DNA from 2 places in the Oribacterium sp. Sow4_G1_1 genome. Region 1 is predicted to be linked to the other one. Evidence: a T-box and tRNA genes for the amino acid it is inferred to sense, from the RefSeq annotation. Region 1 holds a T-box; the other holds one or more tRNA genes.
The links. The T-box of region 1 lies ahead of ACTQ52_RS11565 (threonine--tRNA ligase). A T-box ahead of a tRNA ligase gene usually reads a tRNA of that ligase, here a tRNA-Thr.
Positions count from the first base shown of each region.

Region 2: it has a tRNA-Thr gene. The T-box ahead of ACTQ52_RS11565 (threonine--tRNA ligase) is inferred to sense a tRNA for this amino acid. The anticodon was not compared.

Region 1 is NZ_JBQKLS010000025.1:14,650-19,079, reverse strand. It holds gene ACTQ52_RS11575 (ABC transporter permease) at 1-152, shown strand, start outside; gene ACTQ52_RS11570 (ABC transporter ATP-binding protein) at 155-1,810, shown strand; T-box leader at 1,932-2,163, shown strand; gene ACTQ52_RS11565 (threonine--tRNA ligase) at 2,293-4,179, shown strand; gene ACTQ52_RS11560 (trimeric intracellular cation channel family protein) at 4,193-4,430, shown strand, end outside.
Region 2 is NZ_JBQKLS010000012.1:99,355-103,784, forward strand. It holds gene rlmB (23S rRNA (guanosine(2251)-2'-O)-methyltransferase RlmB) at 1-502, shown strand, start outside; gene aroE (shikimate dehydrogenase) at 612-1,490, shown strand; tRNA gene ACTQ52_RS09020 (tRNA-Thr) at 1,704-1,776, shown strand; gene ACTQ52_RS09025 (helix-turn-helix domain-containing protein) at 2,363-2,575, shown strand; gene ACTQ52_RS09030 (HipA domain-containing protein) at 2,578-3,861, shown strand; gene ACTQ52_RS09035 (hypothetical protein) at 3,904-4,089, shown strand; gene ACTQ52_RS09040 (IS66 family transposase) at 4,155-4,430, opposite strand, start outside.

The DNA.
Region 1 (4,430 bases):
TCCTCTCCACGACACTGGATTACTTCGATGAGATGGGTCTGTACGCCTTCTCCAGTGCGATCAACCTGATCCTCATCATGACGATTCTTCTGTTTAACACCCTCGTCAATGTCCTGACGGGAGCAAGCCTTGATAACGGAATAGGAGGTTAAGTATGCCGTCCATCACATTAACACACATCACCAAACGCTGGAAAAACTATTTCGGTGTCGATGACCTCAGTCTCGATATCCCGGACAATGCCTTCGTCACGCTGCTGGGGCCTTCCGGCTGTGGAAAAACCACCATCCTTCGTATGATTGCGGGCCTCGAGACGCCGACCGAAGGGCAGATCAAAATCGGCGACCGCGTCGTCTTCGATTCGGATAAGGGAATCAATGTTCCGGCCAACAAACGAAAGGTCGGCTTCCTCTTCCAGAACTATGCACTCTGGCCGAACATGACCGTGTATCAGAACATCTCCTTCGGTCTTAAAAACATCAAAGAAGAGCTGCCGCGGATCGACGTAAAGGCGAAGGTCAGCTCCGATCTCATGCATGCGCTGAAGAGTGGAAAGAAGGTAAAGGACCAGATCGAGGACTGCCGCGATAAGAACGGAAAGCTCGATACCGAAAAGGCCTACGTGAAGCTCATCGACACCTTCAACCTCTCCATCATGAGCGCGAAGGAGCTCTTCAACCTGAAGATTCATGAGGCGGCGGATCCGCAGCAGGCGGCCGACGCGGCACGTGCCGGCTATGAGAAGACCCTTGCGGAGATCAATGCAGGCTATGCGGCGAAGGGGCAGACCCTCGACGAGCATTTCCACGTCACACAGAACGGCACCGCGATCATGGAGGTCCGGAAATTAACGGACGAAGAGATCGACAGCCGTGTACGTCAGGTTTCCCGTGTCGTAAAAATCGGTATGTTCATGGATCGTTATCCGGCAGAGCTTTCCGGCGGTCAGCAGCAGCGTGTCGCCATCGCCCGTACCCTCGCACCGGAGCCACAGGTGCTCTTCATGGATGAGCCGCTCAGTAACCTCGATGCGAAGCTTCGTCTCGAGATGCGCTACGAGCTGCAGCGTCTTCACCTGGAGACCGGATCGACCTTCGTCTACGTCACCCATGATCAGATGGAAGCGATGACCCTCGCGACGAAGATCTGCCTCATCAACAACGGTGTCCTCCAGCAGTACGACGCACCGCTCGAGGTCTACAACCGCCCGACGAATCTCTTCGCGGCCGATTTCGTCGGCAACCCGTCCATCAACTTCGTAGAAGCCACGGGTGAGCAGCGTGCAGACGGCAGCGTCGCCCTCGAGATCTTCCATGGTATCCATGCACGCTTCATCCCGAACGAAGCGCTCGAGCTTCCGACCTGGTTCACACAGCGGGACGCAGATGCCGCCGCGAAGAAGCAGGCAGAAATCGATCGCCTGAAGCAGAAGCACGCCGTCGAGAAGAGCAACAAGGATGAGGTCTTCAAGTACCATATCGAAAAGGTCATCGAAGAGGACAGCTCCATCCTCGAGGATCCGATCCTCACAAACCGCGACCTCGTGCTGGGCATCCGTCCGGAGGCGATCGACATCGAGCCGGAGGGTGCGCTCCAGACCACGATCTTCGGTGCCATGCCGACCGGTATGGAATCGACGCTCAAGCTCTGTGTGCAGGATGACTACCTCCTGACCGGCGTGATCTTCGGGAACAATGCCTACAGGATCGGCGAGCAGGCCGGCATCGACATCCACGGCAGCCACATCCTGCTGTTTGACCGTCAGTCTGGAAAGTGCATCGCCGACGGTCGTCTGGAAATCGAGAAATAAGGCACTCTGTACCTGACAGGGGGCACTCGGAGGGACGGCAACGTATGTGACTGCAAAATCCCGGCCAGCCCCTTGACAAAGCGATGCGCCGAACCTACAATGGCTGTGTCAATTGAATAGACAGAAATCGTTGAAGAGGACAGTAGTATTTGATTTCGGATACAGAGAAACGCCGGTTGCTGCGAGGCGTCGAGGAAATAAATATGAACACCACCTCGGAGAGGTCCTTAATCGGACCCGTTGACTACGTTACCGTCGAAAGAGTGGTCATCTGTGCAGGTGCAGAAGCATTCGCCCACAGGATATGTGGAAGATGACAATTTGGGTGGAACCGCGAATCTATCGTCCCAATCAGTTCGAAAGAGCTGATTGGGGCATTTTTGTTTAAGGCAGAGATTCGCTGTGTGGCACTGGACCGGTTGTCCAGACACGAAATCAGCCGACCCAAAGGGCTGGTTTTGAAACATTCAAAGGAGAAACAAATGGAAAAGGAAGAGTTATTACAGGTGTATCGTCATTCCCTCGCACACATCCTCGCAAAGGCAGTGATTGAGATCTATGGTAAGGAAGTACAGTACGGCATCGGACCTCAGATCGAGGACGGCTGCTACTATGACTTCGTTCTGCCGGAGGGCAAGAGCATCGGTGAAGAGGACTTCAAGGCCATCGAGAACAAGATGCGTGAGATCATCAAGCGTCGTGAGCCGTGGACACGGAAGGAAGTTTCGAAGGCCGAGGCGAAGGAGATCTTCAAGGATCAGAAGTTTAAGCTCGAGCTGATCGAGGAGCTTCCAGAGGACGAGACCATCTCTGTTTACTATACTGGTGATGATTATGTCGATCTCTGCCGTGGACCGCACGTAGAGAATTCACAGGAGCTGATGAGCGCGGCTTACCAGATTCACAGCTGTTCCGCAGCATACTGGAGAGGCGACGAGAAGCGTGACCACATGCAGCGTGTCTATGTGTATGCATTCCCGACGAAGGATGAGCTGAAGCAGCACGTAAAGATGATCGAGGAGGCGCGTGAGCGTGACCACAAGAAGATCGGTGCGCAGCTTGAGCTCTTCATGTTCAACGAGACTGCTCCAGGTATGCCATACTGGCTGCCACGTGGATGGCAGATGTACCAGGCACTGCTTCAGTACAGCCGTGAGGTACAGCGCCGCCATGGCTACACCGAGATCGCAGCGCCGCTCGTAAACAACAAGCGTCTCTGGCTCGTTTCCGGTCACTGGGCACATTATCTCAACAACATGTTCATCGTTCCGGGTATCGACGGCTACACCACGGCAGACGCGGATATCGAGAACGTGGTCGAGGATTATAAGGATGCGGCAGCCGAGAAGAAGGTAGCGAAGATCCAGGCCGGTTCTGTCATTTACAACCGTGAGAACATCGACACCATGGCAGCGAAGCCGATGAACTGCCCGAACGCGATGCTTACCTTCAAGCGTAAGCTTCGTTCCTATAAGGAGCTCCCGATCCGTTACTCTGAGTACGATGTGCTGCACCGTAAGGAGAAGTCCGGTCAGATGAACGGTCTCTTCCGTGTACAGGAGTTCCGTCAGGATGATGACCATACCTTCGTGATGGAGTCCCAGATCAAGGATGAGATCGCGGATGTTATCTCTATCGCAGACGAGATCTACAAGACCTTCGGTGTCACCTACCGTGCAGAGCTCTCCACCAGACCGGATGATTTCATGGGTGATATCGACGTCTGGAATCGTGCAGAGGCATCCCTCAAGTCCATCCTCGACGAGAAGTATGGCGAGGGCGGCTACGAGATCAATGAAGGCGACGGCGCATTCTATGGCCCGAAGATCGACCTTCAGATCAAGGATGCACTCGGTCGTGAGTGGCAGTGTGGTACGGTTCAGCTCGACTTCCAGCTTCCGCACAACTTCGGCCTGAACTACACCGCAGAGGACGGCACACAGCAGATGCCGGTCGTTATCCACCGTGCGATCTACGGTTCCCTCGAGCGTTTCATCGGTATCATCATCGAGAACTTCAAGGGGAACTTCCCGTTCTGGCTGAATCCGTATCAGGTAGCCCTCGTTCCGATCCGTGAGGAGCACAACGCCTATGCGAAGAAGGTAGAGGAGGCTCTGCTGAACGCAGGCATCCGTGTCGAGGCAGACTACAGCGATAAGAACATGAAGACGAAGATCAAGGGCTTCAAGAACTACAAGGATCCGTACATCCTCGTACTCGGTGATCACGAGGCAGAGGAGAACACCGTATCCATCAACGTACGTGGTTCCAACAAGCAGATCCAGAACGTTCCGCTCGACAAGTTCGTCGCTTTCTGCCAGAAGCTGAACAGAGAGCACACCCTCGAGCTTCCGGACGAGATCGACTGAAGCTGAGATAGCTATGGGCTTTGATGATGTGATTTTTATTCTTGAAATGGTCGGTACGGTGGCCTTTGCGATTTCCGGTGTCATGGTCGCAAAGGATCGGAAGATGGACATCTTCGGTGCCATCGTACTCGGCTGTGCGACGGCCGTCGGCGGCGGTATGATCCGTGACCTCATCCTCGGCGAGATCCCGCCGGCGATGTTCACGAAGCCGGTCTATGTGACCGTCGCCTTCATCACCTGCGTCGTCGACT
Region 2 (4,430 bases), on a different contig from region 1:
CTACAGCAGCGTGCAGGAGATGCTCGACGCTGCCCGTGAGAAGAACGAGGATCCGTTCCTCTTCATCCTCGACGGCATCGAGGATCCGCATAACCTCGGCGCGATGATCCGTACGGCGAATCTCGCCGGCGCCCATGGTGTCATCATCCGCGAGCGGCGTGCCGTTGGGCTGACCTCGACCGTGGCGAAGAGCTCGGCCGGCGCGCTGGAGCATACCCGTGTGGCGAAGGTCACCAACATCGGCCAGACCATCGAGGAGCTGAAGAAGGAGGGCATATGGTTCGTCTGTGCGGATATGGACGGCGAGCTCATGTATAAGCTGAATCTGAAGGGTGCGATCGGACTCGTCATCGGGAACGAGGGCGAGGGCGTTTCCCGCCTCGTGAAGGAGAAGTGCGATATGGTCGCCTCCATCCCGATGAAGGGCGACATCGACTCTCTGAACGCATCCGTCGCGTGCGGCGTGCTCGCGTACGAAATCGTACGGCAGCGACTGAACTGACGGCATGTGGGCTGATGTAAACATTGGCCACATATAATCGTATAGGAAGAAAATGGCAGGGAATCGCAGGCGGGACGCCGGGTTCCCTGTTCTGGATGATGGAGGAAATATGGAAATTTCAGGACGCACGAAAATGATCTGTCTGCTCGGCAGCCCGGTGGCGCACAGCATGTCCCCGGCGATGCACAACGAGGCCTTCGCGGAGCTCGGGCTCGACTACCGTTACCTCGCCTTCGATGTGAAAGAGGGGGAGCTCGCCGGCGTGATGGACAGCTTCCGGAGGATGGGCGTGCGCGGCTTCAACCTCACGATGCCGCTGAAGACGGAGGCCGTCGCGCTCTGTGACCGGCTGAGTCCGGCAGCAGAGATCGCCGGTTCAGTCAATACCGTTGTCCTCGAGGACGATGGCACGGCGACGGGACATACCACGGACGGTATCGGCTTCACGGAGTCGGCACGTCAGGAAGGCGTCGATTTCCGCGGACAGAAGGTGACGCTGCTCGGTACCGGTGGGGCCGGGATCGCCATCCTCGTGCAGCTCGCGCTCGATGGTGCCCGCGAGGTAGCGGTCTTCGAGCGCGCCACCAGCCGCTTCCACGATCGGACCGCTCGTGTCGTCGCCGAGCTGAACGAACGTACCCACTGCCATGTCACGGTCTATGACTATGAGGATGCTGTGATGCAGCAGCAGATCGCGGAGTCCTGTCTCCTCATCAACGCGACGAATGTCGGCATGGCACCGCATACCGATGCCTGCATCATCCAGGATCCGTCCTGGCTTACGCAGCGGGCAGCGGCTCCGCTGGTCGTCGCCGACGTCATCTATAATCCGCGGAAGACGAAGCTCCTCGAGATGGCTGAGGCCTGCGGCCTCAAGTCCTTCAACGGCATCAACATGCTGCTGTACCAGGGCGCAGCTGCCTTCGAGCTCTGGACCGGCGAGAGGATGCCGACGGAGAAGATCAAGGCGAAGTTTTTCTCGGAATAATTCACAGCTTAACTGGCCCTCATATCGGCTTCGGCTAAGAGCACGCAGGAAACGCCCTGCACAACGCAGATAAGCACCGTATCCGTATATCTGCGCCGTGCCGTTATGTGCAAAATAATGTCCACATAAACTTTTTACAAAAAAAGTAAATTCGTGGTTGACAGAGCAGGGTCTCCATGATAAAGTATAGAAGTTCTCGAGAGGGAACGGAATGCTGGCATAGCACAGTCGGTAGTGCGTCGCATTGGTAGTGCGGAGGTCACCGGTCCGATTCCGGTTGCCAGCTTTCTTTATAGGGTGAGAAATCACTTGGAAGAGAGCCCGGAAATGACGTAAATACGTTGTTTCCGGGCTCTTTCTGTATGTTCATCCATCGATGTTACATAACGGTGTATTCACACTGGATGAACGTTTACAGCATGAAAAATTGGGGCGAAAGTGCAAATTTTGTGGGGCGAGATTTTTTAATGACGGAGTGAAGGTGAACTATGCGAAGTTCCAAGACGTGCTGGCGAAGATAAAGTGACGAAACCATATATAAGAGGAGTCTTTGAACATGGCAGAGAGCTGGGTTCCTCTGCACCGGAATACACAGTTCTAGGCGATGATCTGACGGTCAAGTTTACTGGTTATAGTTCACTCGTGTACTGATCCGGCAGAGGACCGAAGGGGACGGCAACCTGCTGACGGAATGGTGCGAATAATGATGATGTATATCGCTTGACTACGCCGTACGGCTAATTATATAATTCATTTGTGATAAATTAGCCGTACGGCTCATTATTTATAAATGCAAGTATAATTTAGCCGTACGAACCAAATAACCAAACTCAACTTTAAAATAAGCCGTACGGCAGAATCGAGGCAACCTTATGAAGCTTTATGATTCAAGCGATTTCGGACTTGCGATTCGTAATCGTCGAAAAGAACTTCACTATACGCAGAGTACTCTTGCTGAGTTAACCGGCTTCAGTATAAGCTATATTTCTGATCTGGAGCGTGGCAAACCTACGGCAGAGCTTGAAAAAGCAATACACCTTGCAAACATTTTAGGCATGGACATCATTGCCGAGAAACGAGGATAGCCATGTTTAATCTTACTGTTATGATGGAAATATGCGGAATCAGCACCTGTGTCGGGCACATTACCGGTACAGATTCTTCTAATTCTTTTTTTTCGTATGACGATATCTATTTATCGACACCTGACTGTCGCCCCATATCGATCAGTCTACCGATCGAGAAAAAGCGTTTCAGTCCCGAAGAGACGAAATGTTTCTTCGAGGGATTACTGCCAGAAGGTTTTACACGCAGATGTGTCGCAGAGAGACTTTGCGCTGATGAATCAGATTACTTGACACTTCTTTCCGTTCTCGGCAGCGAGTGCCTGGGGGCTATTAAAATAGTTGATCCGATAAATGGCGAAATCAAAGCAGCTTATAGACCTTTAGAAGATCACGAAATAACTGCACTTGCGGCGGAAGGCGCAAGCGAATCCGCAGAATTTGTAAGTAAATCCCATCTTTCGCTCACTGGTGCATCTGGAAAAGTCGGTTTATATTATGATTATGAGAAACATCAGTGGTATTTACCTATCGGAGATGCACCAAGCACACATATCATAAAGCAGAGCCATGTTCGATTAAAGAGAATTGTCGCAAATGAGCAATTATGTTTGCTGACCGCAAAGAATGTCGGGATTGATGTCCCAAACAGCTTTATTTTACAATTGAACGGTAGTGATGACGCAGATATTCTTTTTGCAACTGAGCGTTACGATCGAAAAATGCAGGATTCAAAAAGAATGCTGAATCATATGCCGGTTCCGTACCGCTTACATCAAGAAGATTTTTCACAGGCATTAGGGATTGCCGCCATAAATAAATATGAAAAAAATGGGCAGCATTATCTCAAAAGAATGTTTGATACGATCCGAAAAAACTGTTCGGACCCACTACATGACCAGCTGAAATTATGGGATCTTTGTGTTTTCAACTATCTTATCGGCAACACCGATAATCATATAAAAAATGTTTCACTACTATATAGCGAAGATTTACGATCCATTCATATCGCACCGGCTTATGATATCGTAAGTACCGTAGTTTATGAACGCAGCACCGAAAATATGGCCTTTAGTATCGATGGGATTTATGACATCCGCCAAATATCTCGAGATCATTTTGCAAATGAAGCAAAGTTATGTGGTCTCGGCGTAAAAATGGCACTTCGCCGATTCGATGACATGGTAGATAAGTTTGCCGATGCACTGAACCATGCCACAAATGATTTAGATAATCTTGGATTTCACGATACACTGAACTTAAGCCATCAGATTTTAGATAAAGGTGGAATTCATCATTACATATGAACTGGATAAGGATGCAGTATTTTGTCCTCAGGTTGAGGACGATTGATTACAGATGCAAATCGTCCCCAAGTTGGGGATGATTTACAAATTAACGCCATTGGCGTCGAAAATGACGTTAATTTTGGCACTAAAAATGGCGTTAATACTCCGATAACAAAAGGACAGGAACCAGTGAAGAAGCTGCTGGTGCTTACGGGTAGCATCAACAAAGTTACTGTTCACTCGTAACCTTGCATAGTTAAGGCCGGACCGCTAAACTGATCTCAGTTGATGCGGACCGGCCTTTCTGGCTATTATGAGTCAAATCTTTGTGCGACTTCCTGGAACACATTGGCTCCATCATTATTTCGTATCTTAATAAGCACGCTTTTTCCGTTACAGAGGTCTTCGATAGATGTGAAACTTCTGAACGATATAGCCTGCTTTTGCTTTCTTTTGTAGTTTCTCAGATACCGCTCGGCAGCATTGTTTGTCGTTGGTATCGTGTAATCATAGAGGAACCGGAGATGAGCTTCCTTGAACTTCTCCATCCTGCGATAGAGGTTGTATCCATCTCGGTAGTATTTGCT